One region of the Pediococcus damnosus genome, then DNA from elsewhere that is predicted to be linked to it. Evidence: predicted binding sites of a transcription regulator. Region 1 holds the regulator's gene; the other holds the start of a gene.
What was found. Region 1 encodes CtsR, which represses protease genes until heat stress. Its sites were predicted from a motif close to TTGGTCAAAAAAGGTCAAANA; they were not measured.
Positions count from the first base shown of each region.

Region 1 (9,917 bases):
GATCAATTCGAACATATGCAATTTTTTTTGCATCTGTTTCGTACTCTAACCAAGCACCTCGATTAGGAATAACCGTGGTTCCATATACATCCCGACCATTTTTATCAGCAGTCTTAGTGTAATAAACACCAGGAGAACGAACTAACTGAGAAACAATAACCCGTTCTGCACCATTAATAATGAAAGTACCTTGCTCTGTCATTAATGGTAAGTCACCAAAGAAAACATCTTGAGATTTGATTTCGCCAGTTTCGTGGTTAGTTAAACGTAAAGTTACATGCAAAGGCGCTGAATAATTTGCCTCATGTTCACGTGCTTCGGTCTCTGTATACTTTGGTTCTAGTAATTGATAATCCACATATTCCAAAGAAAGATTTCCAGCAAAGTCATCGATGGGCATAATGTCATCGAACATATCCTTTAATCCTTCATCAAGAAACCATTGGTATGAATTACTCTGAATCTCAATCAGGTTAGGAAGCTCTAGCACTTCTTTAATTCGTGCGTAACTTCTACGAGTCCGGTGTTTACCGTATTTTACCAAATGTCCTGCCAAGTTATTCACCTCTCTAAAATATTCCGCAAACGGCCAATTCATATTACAATTTGATTACATTTAGCAAATTGTACTGTTTTTTGGCAAAAAAAAACCAAAAATAGCTCATTTTTCTGATAGCTATTTTTGCTTCTTTATAAGAAATACCACGGACAATAGATCGCAGCACTTCATTTCATTCACAGTTACAAACAAAGTTAATCATACCTATTTTGCTTAAGAATGTCAACTATTTAACTGCGTCTGTTTATTCAATTATGCAGTTGGTTGCTTCGAATCCACCTTAGGATTTTTCACAACAACTTGAATTTTACCCTGACGCGCACCAACCGTGATATTATCACCAATCTTAGCCTGTCCAGAAAGCATCAATTCACTTAACTTATCTTCGACTTGTGTTTGGAAAGCTCGTCGGATTGGACGGGCACCGTATTCTGGATCAAATCCAGCTTTCGCAACGACATCAATCGCAGCCGGTGTAATCTTAACGGTCATCCCCTGGTCCGCAACTCGTTTAAGAATTTGTCGCGACATCAATTTTACAATGCGATGGAGTTGAGGGCGAGTCAATGAATGGAAAATAATTGTTTCGTCAATTCGATTTAAAAATTCTGGACGGAAACTTTGCTTGAGAACTTCTCGAATTTTAGATGACATTGCAGCATAGTCTTGACTTGCATCTTTCGCACCAAAACCAACCGATTTCTCATCTCTGAGCGCAGTTGCTCCCAAATTTGACGTCATAATCAGAATTGTATTTCGAAAATCAACTTTGTGTCCTTTAGAATCAGTCAAATAGCCATCATCTAATACCTGTAAAAGAATGTTGAACACATCTGGATGAGCCTTTTCAACTTCATCAAATAGAACTACGGAATACGGCTTTTGACGAACTCGTTCAGTCAGCTGACCACCTTCATCGTACCCAACATAACCAGGTGCGGATCCGATCAAACGACTCGTACTATAACGTTCCATATATTCCGACATATCAATTCGAATCATGTTGTCTTCAGAACCAAACATCGCCTCAGCCAATGCTTTGGCCAGTTCGGTCTTTCCAACCCCAGTTGGTCCTAAAAACATGAAAGAACCAATGGGACGACCCGGATCTTTTAGGCCACTTCGAGCCCGTCTAATTGCTCTTGAAACCGCCGAAACTGCTTCGTCTTGTCCAATGACTCGTTTATGCAGAATAGATTCCAGATTAACTAATCGGTCACTTTCAGTCTTTTGCAATTGCGTCAACGGTACTCCCGTCCACTCTGAAACAACTTGCGCAATGTCTTCAGCTGTTTCCTTTAATTGATACTTAGGCTTTTTGTCATCTGTTTGGTCGGCTGCCTGAGCCTTTTCGATCTTGCTACGCAGCTTTTCTTCTTTAATTCTGATTTGCTGAGCTTTTTCAAAGTCTTGAACCTCAATGGCAGCTTCTTTTTCATTTGTCAAATCCTGTAACTTAGTTTCTGAACTTGATTTCTGACTTTTTCCCATGTGATCAATTCTAACTTTTGCGGCAGCTTCGTCCATTAAATCGATTGCTTTGTCAGGTAAAAAGCGATCACTAATATATCGATTTGACAATGAAACAGCTTGTTTAATTGCCTCATCCGTAATCTCTACGTGATGATGCTCTTCATATTTAGGTCGTAACCCGCGCAAAATCTGAACTGATTCTTCTGCAGTAGGCTCATCAACCTCAACTTTAGCAAACCGTCGTTCTAAAGCGGCATCGGTCTCAATATATTTTTGATATTCATTAAGGGTTGTTGCCCCAATTGTTTGCAACTCACCACGTGCTAACGCAGGTTTCAAAATATTAGAAGCATCAATTGCGCCTTCAGCCCCACCGGCTCCGATCAACGTGTGCAATTCATCAATAAACAAGACAACGTGCCCATCTTCATGAATTTCGTCAATTACTTTTTTCAGCCGATCTTCAAACTCACCACGATATTTTGTGCCTGCCACAAGTGAACCCATGTCAAGCGCCATTAATCGCTTACTAGCAAGATCTTCAGGGACATCACCATCAATCATTCGTTGCGCAAGCCCCTCTGCAATTGCGGTCTTCCCCACTCCGGGTTCGCCAATTAACACAGGATTATTCTTTGTACGCCGACTTAAAATCTGAATGACCCGTTTAACCTCTTTATCACGGCCAACCACGGGATCAATTTTACCTTCTTGAGCCATTTGTGTCATATTACGGGCAACGGAATCAAGGGTTGGTGTCCCTTGTGGCTTACTAGCGCCGCGCCGTGTTTGAGCCTGGTTTTGCCGTAATTGCGCTGAAGCACTAACACCAAGTTTGCGTAAAATAACCTTGCGCGTTTGAGCAAGATCCATATCTAGACTAATTAAGATTCTTGATGATAAAATATTTTCATCACTCAAAAGTGCCAGCAATAAATGCTCAGTACCAATTTTAGCAGCGCCTAATCGTTTAGCCTCATCACCAGCCAGCGCCAAAACTTCTTTGGCCTTTGGTGAATAAGGTAAATAATCATTAGCGCCCATATTTTTTAATGTCCCATATCCAGTAAAACGTTCAATTTCTTCCACAATATCTGTTTCGGTAACTGAAAACTGTTGAAAGACTTTATAAGCAATCCCATTTTTTTCTATCGCTAGGGCCAACAATAAATGTTCCGTTCCTACTGCTTGATGTTTAAAACGTTTAGCTTGTTCCTGAGAAATAGCCAATACGTTTTTTGCACTTGGTGTAAATAAGTTATCCACGCTAACACCCTACTTTCTTTTTAGCTTTCATACCGTAAACGATTTAAAACTGCAATCAAAATTCTTGCTCGTAACTGATCTTCTTCATCACGATCGCTCATCGCTAACGTTTTCTTATCAATCGCTGCCAAAACCAAATTGCCTTCCCGTTTATCAATTACGTCGTCTTCATATAAACTTTTTACAATCGAAATTGCATCACGCTGATTGATGGAGTCACCAATGACTTGAATAAGTGTATCTAAAACATCCAAATCATCAAGTAATTTGACTTTTTCAATCCGAATATAGCCACCGCCACCGCGCTTGCTTTCTACTACATAACCATTTTGAATCGTAAAACGAGTTTTAATTACGTAATTAATCTGTGAGGGTACAACATCAAACAAGTCAGCGATTTCCGAGCGCCGAATCTCAATTTCCTCTGAATCAGCTAAAATTTGTTTTAAATATTTTTCAATGATATCGGAAATATTTTGACTCATCTCGCACACCCTTTCTTACATCTCTGACTAATGTTGACTTTCATTATACGAAACTCTCATAAAAAAGCAAAGTTTTTTAACTTTCTCGCGGGATTGGGTCTCTTTAACTGTAAATTTTGATTGCAATCTAATTCAGTCTGCCCCTAAAAACTTTTTAAATCCAAAAAATGGATAATAAAAAATCGCGAAATCAAATGATCTCACGACTTTCTTATTATCCATTATCGGGAAAACAGGATTTGAACCTGCGACCCCCACGTCCCGAACGTGGTGCTCTACCAAGCTGAGCTACTTCCCGTTTTGGTAAATAACTTTAAGTGGTTAGTTTTAACGTCAGGGCACCTTTTCCACCGTTCAAGTGCTTAATCGGGAAGACAGGATTCGAACCTGCGACCCCCTGGTCCCAAACCAGGTGCTCTACCAAGCTGAGCTACTTCCCGCTCATATTATCAATCTAATTAAAATGCCAACATGTAAAAGTTACAGTTGGCATTTTAAACTTATTCAGTCTACTGATTCTAAACCAGCAAGCTTCCATAATATTGATGCACCCAGTAGGAGTCGAACCTACAACCTTCTGATTCGTAGTCAGACACTCTATCCAATTGCGCTATGGGTGCTTATTAATGCCGAGGACCGGGATCGAACCGGTACGGTCATCACTGACCGCAGGATTTTAAGTCCTGTGCGTCTGCCAATTCCGCCACCCCGGCAATGCTTGTAGTTAAACCTACAAAGCGGAAGACGAGATTCGAACTCGCGACCCCCACCATGGCAAGGTGATGTTCTACCACTGAACTACTTCCGCAAAGCTATTAAATTGGTGAATGCCGACTAGAGGATTCGAACCTCCGACCCCCTGTTTACAAAACAGATGCTCTGCCAACTGAGCTAAGTCGGCTAATCAATAATTAATAAAAGTTATTAATTAGAAGTGCGGGCGAAGGGACTCGAACCCTTACATCTTTCGATACAAGAACCTAAATCTTGCGCGTCTGCCAATTCCGCCACGCCCGCAATGCTTATATATTTGTAAATGAGCCGTGACAGTCTCGAACTGTCGACCCTCTGATTAAAAGTCAGATGCTCTACCAACTGAGCTAACGGCTCAATGGAGGATACAGGGCTCGAACCTGTGACCCTCTGCTTGTAAGGCAGACGCTCTCCCAACTGAGCTAATCCTCCATCACACGACAACTACATAATATTATCATTGACGCCCACTAATTGTCAATAACATTTTATAGTTGTCGCAAAAAAATTATTAATCAATTAAACGATCCCTAGGTTTTACTTAGTGATTTTTGTTAAACCACCCATATATGGAATTAGGACTTCAGGAATCGTCACTGAGCCATCCTCATTTTGATAATTTTCTAAAATAGCTGCTACGGTACGGCCAACTGCTAAACCAGAACCATTCAGCGTGTGCACGTACTGTAATTTACCATCATCATCCCGATATCTAATTTTGGCACGACGGGCTTGGAAATCTGTACAGTTTGAGCAACTTGAAATTTCCCGATACATATTTTGAGCAGGAATCCAAACTTCTAAGTCATGCGTCATTGCAGCCGTAAAACTCATATCACTGGTTGTTAAAGTAATCACATGATATGGCAATTTCAAAAGCTTCAATAAACTTTCGGCCTGATTCGTTAATTTTTCGAGCTCATCCCATGAATCTTCAGGTTTAGTGAATTTTACCATTTCTACTTTATTAAACTGATGCATCCGGATTAACCCTCGGGTATCTCGACCCGCACTTCCCGCTTCTGAACGGAAGGCTGGTGATAAGGCCGTTTCATTAATTGGCAGCGCATCGGCATCTAAAATTTCGTTACGGTGAAAGTTAACTAGTGGAACTTCTGCAGTAGGAATTAAGGTTAAATCACTGTCTTGAATTTCATATCCTGCATGAGTTTCCTTAAACTTAGGAAATTGACCAGTGCCAAACATAGATTCTTCATTAACCATGTATGGTGTGATCATTTCGGTATAACCCGCTTTAACATTTTGATCTAAGAAAAAGTTATACACAGCCCGTTCAAGTCTTGCACCCAGCCCAACGTAATAAACAAATCGGCTCCCCGAAACTTTAGCTGCTCGTTCAAAATCTAAAATGCCCAGCTTCTCACCAATTTCCCAGTGAGCCTTAGGTGTAAAGGCAAATTTGCGTGGAGTTCCCACTTTACGAAGTTCAACACTACCTTCTTCTGTCAAACTAATTGGAACTGATTTGTTAGGAATATTTGGCAAATGAGCGGCTGCATTCTGAACTTCTTCAGTTAAGGCCTGCAAACGCTGGTCCAGTTCTTTAATCTCACCACCGACTTTACGCATTTCCATAATTTTATCGTTGGCGTCTTCTTTATTACGTTTCAATTGAGAAATTTGATCTGAAACTTCATTTCTCGTTTTCTTCAAGTTTTCACTTTCAACAATTAAATTGCGCCGTTGTTGATCCATTTTTAAAAGCTTATCAATATCTTTTGGATCAATTCCTCTTGTTCCTAAACGTTCCTTAACATAATCTGTATTATTTCGAATTTCTTTTAAATCTAACATGACTAAAACCTCCCTAGTTTTAATTGCATAATAAAAAGCCTTCTCATCCCATCAATTGGGACGAAAAGACTTTATTTCGCGGTACCACCCAAGTTTGCTGTTACCAGCACCCTCAATTATGGTTAACGACCGCAGCCGTGTGAAATTGCTCACCCGTTTGAGCCTATCGGAGTTTCGATTGATAGCTTTCACTAATTCTATCTCGCTTTAAATCTACTTAAAAAAGGCTTTACGTTTATTATTTAATCCCATCATACCCGAAAATAGGTCAACAAACAACTAAATCTCGGCAATTTTTTTATCCACAATTTGAATGACTTTGTCGCGAGCCTTAGGATCCTCAACAAAATCAAACTGATCCCCATCGATCTGAATCTTGGGACTTTCATTATAATTGTCATACCACTCAACATAGCGTTGGTTCAAATCTTGATAATACTCATACAAACTTGGGTCATTATCAATTTGTTCATAGGAACGACCGCGTTTTTTAATCCGTGTCAACATCGTGTCAAACGAAATATTAATATCAATCAATAAATCGGGATTCTTTTTGTAATGAGTTTCTGGTAATTCTTCCATCATATTGGTTAACAAAGAATCATAAATTTGTACTTCTGTCTTGGTTGCGCGGCCTAAATCGGCATTTAAATGAAAAAGAAGTGAATCTTCATAAATTGAACGATCCATCACACTATTTTTAGTTTGAAAAGCTTCTTTGATTCCATCTAAACGACGATTCAAAAAGTAAATTTGCAGCAAAAACGCATAGCGCTTGGGATCTTTATAAAAAAGCGGCAAGATTTGGTTGTCATCAACTGATTCATAATAACCTTTTGTACCTAAATGTCGTGATAAAATTTCCGTTAACGTTGTTTTCCCTGCTCCAATTGGACCTGACAATGCAATCATTCGAAATACCCCTTTATTCATCTTTTAATACTATATATTGTAGCATGAACAGATTCAAAAACAATATATAGTTTAAAAATTCCCCGATTAGCCTAGTTTATTTTTATTACAGCATCTTGAATTATACACTTATTTCTTAGCTTTTCGAGCCTTTAAAATAAAATCAGGTTGCGTTAAATCAACTTCGTCCAAAGGAATCACATGAGTATGGTATTTAACTTTATAAAATACATACAACACAATAAAGATTGGCACACTGATGTAGCTAATCCCAATTGCTTTCCAGTTAAATGTCGCAAATGAGTGAAGATCCTGCCCAGCAATAACTAAGATACAGATTATAAAGGCAAAAATTGGGCCAAACGGGAACCATTTTGCATGATACCGCAGCTCTTCCACCTTATGTCCCTGTTTAATAAACGCGCGACGGAAACGGAAATGCGAGATGGCAATTCCTAACCAGGCGATAAATCCAGTTAAACCACTAGCAGCAACTAACCACATATAAATATGTGGACCCGCAATGCTAGAAATAAAGGTAAGTGCACCAACAACGGTAGTCCCAAGTAACGCCATCAATGGAATTCCTCGGTTAGTGGTTAAACTAAATGTTTTTGGCGCATACCCTTCCAGTGCCAGTGAGTAGAGCATTCTAGTCGACGCATACATCCCCGAGTTTGCCGATGAAATCACCGATGTTAAAATAACAGCGTTCATAACACTGGCCGCCCCAGCCAAACCAGCGCGTTGAAAGACCAAGGTAAAGGGACTAATCTTAACGTCACTTGCTGAAGATCCCAATAAATCAGGACTGGTATACGGAATAATACAGGCAATCACAAAAATTGCCAAAATATAGAACAAGATAATTCGCCAGAACACTTGGTTAATGGCCTTAGGAACACTTTCTTCTGGTGTTTCTGATTCTCCAGCTGTAATTCCAATTAATTCAGTCCCTTGAAATGAGAACCCAGCGACAACAAATACACTAAGAATCATAGGGATCCCACCGACAAACGGTGCTTTTTTATACGTGAAATTATTTAAATAGGTTGCGTGGCCGCCCATGATTCCAAAAATAACTGCCACCCCAACAATCAGGAAAATAATAACGGTAATAACTTTAATTAAGGCCATCCAATATTCAGTTTCACCAAAGGCTTTTACCGTGAGGGCGTTTACTGAAAAGATTAGTACTAACGCTACTACACTCCAGATCCACCCCGGAACATTTGGTAGCCAAAACTTCATAACAATTGAAACGGTACTGATATCCACGGCCAATGTAATGGCCCAGTTAAACCAATAATTCCACCCCATCGCAAATCCCAATGCGGGATCCACGTATTTCGTTGAATACGTTGCAAATGATCCTGAAACGGGCATATACGTGGCCATTTCACCTAAACTGGTCATCAAGAAATAGACCATAATTCCCATTGCGACATATGCCAATAAGGCCCCACCAGGACCTGCTTGTGAAATTGCTGATCCACTTGCCACAAACAATCCGGTTCCAATACTCCCACCGAGTGCAATCATTGAAATATGTCGTGTTTTCAATGAGCGATCGATGCTGTGATTCTCTTTTGCTGCCATAAACCTGTTTCCCCCTTGATTCTCGAATTAGAAAAGGTCTCGGCCAATCTTATTTTTAACCAACAAAAAAAGCCCTTTTGTATAACAAATCGCCATACAAAAAGACTTCCGATAAATTTCTCAGTCAAATCGTAGATAGCGCCCCGTAATGTTCTACAAACATTACGACAGTCCCTGACTTGTTAAACCAGGGCCCAACCCAAAGGTGAAAAAGTACCATCAAATTTCGGCCAACTCCCCTTTCACAACTCTTCATAGATGCTTTATCATCTTTGAGTTGTTACTTATGAATTTGGCAACCTCTTCTTTCGATATGATTTAATTATATACAAGCATACTTACTCTGACAACACCTAATCATCATTTAGATTGGATTCGGCATTTTCGATTTTTTTATTTAGTTCCAAAAAATTTGCTTGTAACTCTGCGTCTGACCCATTCCAATCAATTCCGGGAACAGTTGGTTCACCCATAATTTGGACCAGAATATCACTTAAACTTTGTTGTTTAAGATAGTTTCGCCACAAATTATCCGCATTTTGAAACGTTTTGTTCAAAACATTCTTGCCTCGTTTGGCAATTGGTCGGGCATCTGAAAAAATATTTTCAATGAATCCCATATCTGGATATGTTTTAATGGTCCCTTCACTAGCTTCCACAATATCTAATAATGAGATTTCGCTGGGATCTTTAGCCAGCCGAAAACCACCGTTATTTCCTGGAATTGAAGTAACCAATCCTGCCAACACAAGCTTCCGCATTATCTTTCGGAGATACGTTTCCGAACCTGTTAACCGTTTATGAATAACTGCCGTCGTTAATGGAATTCTCCGGTCCTGCGTGCACAATAACGCAATGATACATGCTGCCTGTTCAAACCCTTTAGTGAGTTGCATAATTACCGCCTTCTTTAAATCTTCGTTCTGTCAATTCATAATAAGTTTCTTGTTTCGGTGCAGGGTTCAAAACGCTCACTGGCAAGGTATGTTGCCCTGTCTGCTTAAACCCAAGGTGTTCTAAAAGAAGTTTTGAACGTTTATTTTCCGTGTAAGTAC
Region 1 is NZ_CP012294.1:300,837-310,753, forward strand. It holds gene rpoB (DNA-directed RNA polymerase subunit beta) at 1-556, opposite strand, end outside; gene ADU73_RS01445 (ATP-dependent Clp protease ATP-binding subunit) at 812-3,298, opposite strand; gene ADU73_RS01450 (CtsR family transcriptional regulator) at 3,319-3,783, opposite strand; tRNA gene ADU73_RS01455 (tRNA-Pro) at 4,008-4,081, opposite strand; tRNA gene ADU73_RS01460 (tRNA-Pro) at 4,150-4,223, opposite strand; tRNA gene ADU73_RS01465 (tRNA-Arg) at 4,330-4,403, opposite strand; tRNA gene ADU73_RS01470 (tRNA-Leu) at 4,411-4,496, opposite strand; tRNA gene ADU73_RS01475 (tRNA-Gly) at 4,520-4,591, opposite strand; tRNA gene ADU73_RS01480 (tRNA-Thr) at 4,612-4,684, opposite strand; tRNA gene ADU73_RS01485 (tRNA-Leu) at 4,719-4,800, opposite strand; tRNA gene ADU73_RS01490 (tRNA-Lys) at 4,821-4,893, opposite strand; tRNA gene ADU73_RS01495 (tRNA-Val) at 4,896-4,968, opposite strand; gene serS (serine--tRNA ligase) at 5,074-6,351, opposite strand; gene ADU73_RS01505 (deoxynucleoside kinase) at 6,631-7,263, opposite strand; gene ADU73_RS01510 (amino acid permease) at 7,393-8,862, opposite strand; lysine riboswitch at 8,991-9,175, opposite strand; gene ADU73_RS01515 (Rrf2 family transcriptional regulator) at 9,216-9,758, opposite strand; gene ADU73_RS01520 (GNAT family N-acetyltransferase) at 9,745-9,917, opposite strand, start outside.

Region 2 (9,917 bases), 420 kb from region 1:
GGCCTTACGAACAGGCGCAGACCAATAATGTGGTTGAACAAATCATTCGGCCAACGGGGCTGCTAGATCCTAAAATTGAAGTGCGACCAATTATGGGCCAAATGGATGATTTAGTTGGTGAAATTAATAAACGGTCCGAACGCAATGAACGGGTGTTTGTCACAACTTTGACCAAAAAAATGGCCGAAGATTTAACGGATTATTTAAAAGAATTAGGTATTAAAGTTGCTTATTTGCATAGTGATATTAAGACGCTTGAACGAACCAGAATTCTTCGTGATTTACGAACCGGAAAATATGATGTGTTAGTCGGAATTAATCTTCTCCGTGAAGGGATTGATGTTCCGGAAGTTTCCCTGGTGGCAATTTTGGATGCCGATAAGGAAGGATTCTTGCGGAATACCAGATCGCTTATTCAAGTTTCTGGTCGGGCAGCTCGTAATGAGCATGGTCAGGTAATTATGTATGCCGATAAGATGACGGATTCAATGCAGGCTACGATTGATGAAACAAATAGACGCCGTAAAATTCAAGAAGCGTACAATACAAAGCATCATATTACGCCACATACAATTAAAAAATCGATTCGTGATTTAATTGCCCCAACTAAAGAAACTACTGATACGGGTAAAAAAGACGATTTCTTGGAAACTGATTTTGATGACATGTCAACTGCAGACCAGAAAAAGATGATTAACAATTTAACTGAACAAATGCGATCTGCAGCTAAAAAATTAGACTTCGAACAAGCGGCAACATTACGTGATACAATAATGGAATTAAAGACCGAAATGGGCTAGGGGGAACGAATTTGGCAAATGATAAAATTGTCATCCATGGCGCGCGTGCACACAATTTAAAGAATATTAATGTAACGATTCCAAAGAATAAAATGGTTGTGATCACTGGTTTATCTGGTTCTGGTAAAAGTTCATTAGCCTTTGACACCCTATATGCTGAAGGACAGCGTCGGTACGTTGAAAGTTTGTCGGCGTATGCACGACAGTTTTTGGGTCAAATGGATAAACCTGATGTTGATTCAATTGACGGCTTAAGTCCGGCAATTTCAATTGATCAAAAAACAACTTCAAAAAATCCCCGTTCTACGGTTGGAACCGTGACAGAAATAAATGATTACTTGCGACTTTTGTGGGCGCGAGTAGGACATCCAATTTGTCCAAACGATGGGACGCCAATTACGAGCCAATCTGTTGAGCAGATGGTTAATCAGGTATTGGCATTGCCAGAGCGGACCAAATTGCAAATTATGTCGCCAATTGTGCGTCAAAAAAAAGGGCAACACAAAAAGATTTTTGAAAAAATAAAGCGTGAAGGCTTTGTTCGTGTACGAGTTGATGGTGAGATTCATGATATTGAAGAAGAGCTTGATTTAAATAAGAACAAAATGCATACCATTGAAATTGTGATCGACAGAATTGTGGTTAAAGAAGGAATTCGATCACGTTTATTTGATTCATTTGAAGCTGCACTACGATTAAGTGGTGGGTATGCAATGGCTGACATTATTGATGGAGAGCCCATTTTATTTTCTGAACATTATGCATGCCCAGTTTGTGGGTTCACAGTTGGTGAATTAGAGCCACGATTGTTTTCGTTTAATGCGCCATTTGGAGCTTGTCCGGATTGTGACGGGTTAGGAGTTAAGCTTGAGGTTGATTTGGATTTAGTTGTGCCGGATCCAAGCAAGACTTTACGAGAAGGAGCATTGGCGCCATGGAATCCAATTAGTTCTCAGTACTATCCGAGCTTGTTGGAACAGGCCTGTGATGCATTCAAAATTGATATGGATACGCCATTTGAAAAATTGAGTAAGGATCAGCAAGACTTTGTCCTTTATGGATCAAAAGGTAAAAAATTCCATTTTCATTATGAAAGTGATTTTGGTGGTGTTCGGGATGTCGACGCGGCTTTTGAAGGTGTAATTAATAATGTGGATCGCCGCTATCGCGAGACTAACAGTGATTTTACCCGGGATGTCATGCGTGGTTATATGCGTGAACTGACTTGCCAAACCTGCCATGGGTATCGGTTAAATCGCAAAGCCTTAAGTGTTAAAGTTATGGGTAAACATATCGGAGAAGTATCGGAATTGCCTATTAATGATGCAATGGATTTCTTTAATCATGTTGAATTATCTGAGCAAGAAACAACCATCGCAAAACCAATTTTGAAGGAAATCCGAGATCGTTTGACCTTTCTTAAAAACGTGGGTCTAGAGTACTTAACTTTAAGTCGTTCCTCACGAACCCTATCGGGGGGAGAAGCTCAACGAATTCGATTAGCTACGCAGATTGGTTCTAATTTATCTGGCGTTTTGTATATTCTTGATGAGCCTTCAATTGGGCTTCATCAGCGAGACAATGATCGATTAATTGGATCTTTAAAAAAGATGCGTGATCTTGGGAACACCTTAATTATTGTTGAGCATGATGAAGATACGATGCGAGCCGCCGACTATTTGATTGATGTTGGGCCAGGGGCTGGTGCCAACGGTGGTGAGATTATGGCTGCCGGGACGCCAGCAGAAGTTGAAAAAGTGCCCACGTCATTAACTGGGCAATATTTAGCTGGTAAAAAGTTTGTACCGGTTCCCTTAAAACGTCGTAAAGGTAATGGTAAAAAAATTACGATTAAAGGTGCAGCTGAGAATAATTTAAAGAATATTAACGTTGATTTTCCACTTGGCAAATTTATTGCCGTGACTGGCGTGTCTGGTTCGGGTAAGTCGACACTTATTAATACGATTTTAAAACGGGCGTTGGCTCAGAAACTTAACCATAATTCCGAGAAACCTGGGAAATATCGATCAATCTCTGGCGTAAAGAATATTGAAAAAATTATTAATATTGATCAAAGTCCAATTGGGAGAACGCCACGAAGTAATCCCGCAACTTATACCAGTGTCTTTGATGACATTCGTGGCTTATTTGCACAAACAAATGAAGCCAAATTGCGTGGATATAAAAAAGGGCGATTTAGTTTCAATGTTAAGGGTGGTCGTTGTGAAGCATGCAAGGGCGATGGAATTCTTAAAATTGAAATGAACTTTTTACCGGACGTTTATGTGCCTTGTGAAGTTTGCAAAGGAAAAAGATATAACTCAGAAACACTTGAAGTGAAATACAAAGGTAAAAGCATTGCGGATGTCTTAGAAATGACCGTGGAAGAAGCTTTAGATTTCTTTGAAGCAATTCCTAAAATTCGACGAAAACTCCAAACGATTGTCGACGTTGGTCTTGGGTACGTACAAATGGGACAATCGGCAACCACGTTATCTGGTGGTGAAGCTCAGCGCATGAAGTTGGCTGCTGAATTGCATAAACAGTCTGCTGGCAAGAGCTTTTATATTCTGGATGAACCTACGACTGGGTTACACACGGATGATATCAAGCGATTGTTGCAAGTTTTGCAGCGACTTGTTGATAAAGGCAATACTGTTTTAGTTATTGAACACAACTTAGATGTGATTAAAACGGCCGATTATTTAATTGATCTTGGTCCAGAAGGCGGTGCTGGGGGTGGCTCAATTGTTGCAACTGGAACACCAGAACATGTGGCTGAGGTTAAAGAAAGTTATACAGGTCAATACCTAAAACCGGTATTAGAACGTGATAAGAAAAGAACTACAGAGGTTTCAGCAACTGAGAAAAAAATATAGTTTATTATTGAAAAAGTCGAAACACCGAGATTAGGTGCTTCGACTTTTTTTGTGTGAGGAGAGCCATTTTTATTTGGCTGATCGCGATTTTGTTTGAAATTGGCTATGGCTAACAAAAAAAGCGGCTGGTTTAAAAAGGCACACCCGGTGTGTTATACTTAGTTATCATGAACGGGGGATATTGAAATGGCAGATGAAAAAATGCAACTAGTCATTATAACCGGAATGAGTGGTGCTGGTAAAACAGTTGCTATGCAAAGCTTTGAAGATCTTGGCTTTTTTTGTGTAGATAATATGCCACCAGCGCTTTTACCTAAATTTTGGGAGTTAGTGAAAGAATCAGGGAAAATCAGTAAGGTGGCGTTAGTTGTCGACTTGCGATCACGTGCATTTTATGACCAAATTTTGCACATGCTTACAGATGAAGAATCAGAGACAGCTGCAATTGACTCACAAATTTTGTTTCTGGACACCTCGGATAAAGAGTTAATCTCACGATATAAGGAAACCCGTCGTTCACATCCATTAGCAATGGAAGGGCGCGTGGTTGATGGGGTCCGCAAAGAACGGGAATTATTAGCGCCAATTCGTACGAATGCCGAATATGTCATTGATACAACGACCATGACACCACGTGAATTGCGAGAGCAAATTTTTGAAAGCTTTGGGACTGATGGGGCAACCGGTAAATTTCATATCGAAGTTGTTTCCTTTGGATTTAAATATGGACTGCCAATTGATGCCGATATTGTCATGGATGTCCGGTTTTTACCCAATCCATATTATGTACCCGAATTAAAAAATAAGTCTGGCTTAGACGACGCGGTATACAAATACGTTATGGATCAGCCAGTTACTGAAAAATTCTATAAACATTTTATTTCATTATTAAAATATGTAATGCCAGGTTATCAAAAAGAGGGTAAATCAACAGTGACGATTGCGATCGGTTGTACAGGTGGGCAACATCGTTCGGTAGCCATTGCAAAGCGTGTTGCTGAGGACCTAGATAAAGACTATACAGTTCATATTCAACATCGTGACATGAACAAACGGAAGGAAACTGTGAATCGATCATGACAAAGAAATATTCAGCGAAAAATCGCCCTAAGTTTGTGGTAATTGGTGGTGGAACTGGGTTACCAGTTATTTTAAAAAGTCTAAAAAAACAGAATGCTGATATCACAGCGATTGTGACAGTTGCCGATGATGGCGGTTCTTCAGGTATTATTCGAAATTATGTTAACGTTGTGCCGCCTGGTGACATTCGTAATGTCCTTGTAGCACTTTCTGATTTACCTAAACTAGAACTGGATATTTTTCAGTATCGTTTTAAGAGCAATGATAGTTTTCTTTCTGGACATGCAATTGGTAATTTAATTATTGCTGCTTTGTCTGAAATGAAATCAGGAATTTTTGCTGCTGTTCAAGAGCTTTCTGAAATGATGAAAATTGATGGGCATGTTTATCCAGCTTCTGATGAACCACTTGTGTTACACGCCGAGTTTACTGATGGTGCTCAACTGGCCGGCGAGTCAGAGATTACTGCGGCTCATAAAACGATAAAGCGCGTTTGGGTAGAGCCAACTTCTTGGAATGCAAACGAAAAACCACATGCAGTTCAAGAGGCCATTGATGCCATTTTGGCTGCTGATGAAATTGTTCTGGGGCCAGGAAGCTTGTTTACAAGCATTTTACCTAATTTAATGATTTCTAATATTGGTGATGCTGTTTTAAAAACAAAGGCAGAAGTCGTTTATATTTGTAATATTATGACTCAAAAAGGCGAAACGGATAACTTTACTGATTCAGATCATGTGCGAGTTCTTAATGACCATTTAGGCCAAAACTTCGTTGATACTGTTTTGGTGAATAATGCTAAGGTACCAGATAATTATATGGACTATGAACGATATGATGAATATTCTACTCAGGTTCAACCTGATTTTCAGGGGTTAAGAGCTCAGAACTGTCGGGTAGTTTCTGATGATTTTCTTTGTTTAAGAGATCATGGGGCCTTTCATGATGGTGATCGGGTTGCTGAAGAATTGTTTAATGTGGCTGGAAGCCCCAAAACATGTGACTAGCCAATAATTAGAATAAGTATAGAAGGAAGGGATTTTCGTGTCTTATGCAAGTGAAGTAAAAAAAGAGCTAACCGGGATAAAAGTTCATCCCAAAAACGCTAAAGCTGAATTAATGGCTCTTATTCGAATGAATGGATCAATTAATTTAGTGCATCATCAGTTGGTTTTAAGTGTGCAGACCGAAAATCCTGCCATTGCGCGGCGAATTTATACTTTATTAAAAGATTTTTATTCTGTCGAAGGTGAACTGATTGTTCGTCGTAAAATGAAATTGAAGAAAAATAACTTGTATATTGTGCGATTGATGACCAATGCCCAAGCTATTTTGGAAGACTTATCGATTTTAACAGATGATTTTCAAATTAACGAAAAGGTACCAGATGGGCTGTTAACAAGTGAGGGTGAAGTTCGTTCTTACTTACGAGGGGCATTTTTAGCTGGAGGCTCAGTTAACAATCCCGAAACCAGTCGCTATCATCTAGAAATTTATTCTTTGTATGAAACACATAACGCAATGCTTACGGAATGGATGAATCGTTATAATTTGAATGCCCGCTCAACGGAACGCCGCAGTGGATATATCGTTTATCTAAAAGAAGCAGAACGAATTGCCGATTTCTTATCTTTAATTGGAGCGACAAACTCCATGCTAAAATTTGAGGATGTGCGTATCCTGCGTGATATGCGAAATTCTGTTAATCGCTTGGTAAATTGCGAGAATGCCAATTTGACGAAAGTAGCCGATGCTTCAAGTAAACAAATTAATAATATTAAATATATTGATGAAACGGTGGGAATTGGAAAACTGCCACCAAAATTGCAAGAAGTGGCACGAGTGAGGCTGGATAATCAGGAAGTTAGTTTGAAAGAATTGGGTGAACTAATTCCCAGTGGGGTTATTTCCAAGTCGGGAATAAACCATCGATTACGAAAATTAAATGAGTATGCAGATAAACTACGAGCTTAAGCTTGTGGATATAAAAAAAGGACAACGAGTTTAAACTCGTTGTCCTTTTTTGTAGCTAAAGCTATTTCTTTAGATCGGCATTATTTTTCATAATTCCGTCAATCAAACCATAATCGACTGCTTCTTGAGCCGTTAAATAATGATCACGATCAGTATCGCGATTAATAACTTTTAATGGCTGACCAGAATTGTCAGATAAAATTTGGTTCAATTGTTTACGTGTCTTCAAAATTTCAGTTGCGACAATTTCAATTTCAGTTTGTTGACCTTGAGCACCACCAGATGGCTGATGAATGAGTACTTCTGAATGAGGTAAAGCAAAACGTTTGCCCTTTGTACCAGAAGAAGCCAAGACACTAGCCATAGATGCTGCCATTCCCATAACGATTGTTTGAACGTCAGATTTGATGAAGTTCATCGTATCGTAAATAGCAAGGCCGGCAGTTACAACACCACCAGGAGAATTAATGTAAAGATAGATATCTTTATCAGAATCCTGGGCGTCAAGAAATAAAAGCTGGGCAATAATTGAGTTAGCAACGTCATCATCGATGGCACCGGAAAGCATAATGATTCGATCCTTTAATAGACGGGAATAGATATCATAGGCACGTTCACCATGTGATGATTGTTCAATAACTGTTGGAACTAAGTTCATAACTTAGTAGCCTCCCTTTAAAATTAATTTTTATTTTATTAGTTCATCACTAATATAGTAATAGCTTAACTCCAAGGTCAAAAAAGGTCAAACAATTTTGCTTACGTTGAGAATTATCTTTTTATGAATTTGCGTAAGACCCTTTATAATTGGTTACGGAAGTGAATTGACAAGCAAATTTATAATACATCAAATGTACATGTGTTTGTAAAAAAGCAAAATAAAAAGACTGTAGTTAAGCAGTCTTGAAATTAGAATTTATAATCGGGATGGATCCAAAAATCAGCATCTATAAATTACAAATTGATTTGAATTGATATTGTTTGACATCTAATTGGTAGTGATTGATAATTAGAAGACTGTGAACGCCCTTTCAACAGGGCTGTGACAGCACTTATAGTAGCATTAAAACTATTACTAATAAATCAGGATACAAAAAAATGCGCCATGCGGGAATCGAACCCGCGTCTCAAGAACCGGAATCTCACGTGCGATCCACTACACTAACGGCGCAAACTACTTTTTAATTTTACTGTATTCGCTTTGAAAAAACAAGTTATTAAAAAAGAGGTGGTTAACTTGGCTCTGCAACAAGGTCTTCATCAACATCAAAAACAGGCACAACGTTTAGCAATGACGCAGACTTTGCAACAATCAATTCAAATTTTTCAATACAATGTTGAAGAATTACAAGATTTTTTAAATCAAAAGGCTCTGGAAAACCCATTGATTGACGTGTCAACTAGTCGCGAAGACTTACCAATTGATTCTCGGCCAAGAGCATCCACTCAATCCAGTGATGAAAATTATATGAATCAGATTCCAGATGATACGCATCAGTCCTTATTTGAATATCTTTTGGACCAGATTCATCTCACACTGCGGGACACTCCGTTACGTAATTTAGTTTTATTTTTACTGGAATATATTGATCAAGACGGTTATTTAGAAATATCAACTGAAGATGCGATGGAAAAAACAGGTAGCAATAAGGTGGACGTGATTGATGCGGTTACCTTAATTCAACAATTAGATCCGCCGGGCGTTGGAGCAAAGGATTTACAGGAAAGCTTGCTTCTTCAGGCTGAGGACGATGACTGGGCGCCTGAAAATGCAATTACCATTTTGAAAGATAATTTTAATGAATTAGCAAATAAAAAATGGACACTAATTGCTAAGCAGCAAGGGATGACTTTGGCTGAAATTCAAGATGCTTTCGACTATATCCGTACGCTAACACCCAACCCAGGGGCTCGTTTTAGTGATGAGGGACCTCAGTATATTTTTCCCGATTTAATTGTAGAAAATGATGCAGGAAAATTAACTGTTCGAATGTCGCGATCAGCTAAACCAAGCGTTCATTTTCAACAGCACTATTTTCAAAAAATGTTGCAACGTAAAGACGAAGAAGTAACACGATATGTTAAAGATAAAAAGAAAGAGTTCGATTGGATTTCTAGAAGCCTTGAACAAAGGGAAAGCACAATTTTGCGTGTTGGGAAAGTCTTAGTGGAACATCAACAGGATTTCTTTCTTGAAAAAACAAAAGAATTGCGACCATTCTTGTTACAAGATGTTGCACTAAAATTGGGCTTGCATGAATCAACGATTAGTCGTGCTGTCAATGGAAAGTATTTGCAAACGCGATTTGGCACTTTTGAACTGAAATCATTTTTTAGTAGTGCAGTTGCCAAAACAGACGCTTCACCAGAGGGATTATCGGTAGACACGGTAAAGCAACTTCTCCAAAAATTTATTCATGAAGAAGATAAACAAAAACCATTATCGGATGCAAAAATCGTTAAACAATTAGCAGCTCGAAAGATTGAAGTCTCACGAAGGACAGTTGCAAAATATCGCGAAAGTTTAAATATTCCGTCTTCTTCAGCTAGAAAGCGGTATGAAGCGAATTAACTATAGCTAGATGGAAACGTTTGATAATGTCTAGTGGTTTGAGTTGCATTGAAGGACAGCTCCTGATATAATTCAATATGTAAGCGAGTGGTATACAACCGAAAAAGTCATTTGATTAGGTGTATGCCAATTATTTTGAATTAGTTGGGTCGTTCGGTGACACATATGGACGGCTTACGTCCCAATTGGAAGCAGAGAGATCATGCGAAACGAGATAAAATGGTTAGAAGCAATTGCACCAGATATGGTTGACGTTTTCTTAAAGCGTTTTTCAGTTCTGCGGTCAGTTGCACTAATGGCTCCCATTGGTCGACGAGCTTTAGCTGCTCATCTTAATATGAGTGAGCGTGTCTTACGAACGCATACAGATATGTTGAGAAAGCTGGGAATGATTCAAAGTTCTCCGGCAGGGATGATGTTGACTAGCGAAGGACAAGCTGCTTTGACCGGACTAAGTGCCATGGTTGACAGTATGTTGGGATTACAACAGTCCGAACGAGAGTTGGCACAAATCCTAAACATTGATCGTTGTTTTATCGTTTCTGGTGATAGTGATCGCCAAGATCGAGTTCTTGATGGAATGGGAACAATTCTGAACGATACACTTGCAAA
Region 2 is NZ_CP012294.1:724,055-733,971, reverse strand. It holds gene uvrB (excinuclease ABC subunit UvrB) at 1-800, shown strand, start outside; gene uvrA (excinuclease ABC subunit UvrA) at 812-3,679, shown strand; gene rapZ (RNase adapter RapZ) at 3,866-4,759, shown strand; gene ADU73_RS03530 (gluconeogenesis factor YvcK family protein) at 4,756-5,766, shown strand; gene whiA (DNA-binding protein WhiA) at 5,804-6,733, shown strand; gene ADU73_RS03520 (ATP-dependent Clp protease proteolytic subunit) at 6,795-7,391, opposite strand; tRNA gene ADU73_RS03515 (tRNA-Arg) at 7,833-7,904, opposite strand; gene rpoN (RNA polymerase factor sigma-54) at 7,971-9,305, shown strand; gene ADU73_RS03505 (sugar-binding transcriptional regulator) at 9,508-9,917, shown strand, end outside.
Region 2: the regulator CtsR is predicted to act here: its motif matches at 7,465-7,485, upstream of ADU73_RS03520 (ATP-dependent Clp protease proteolytic subunit).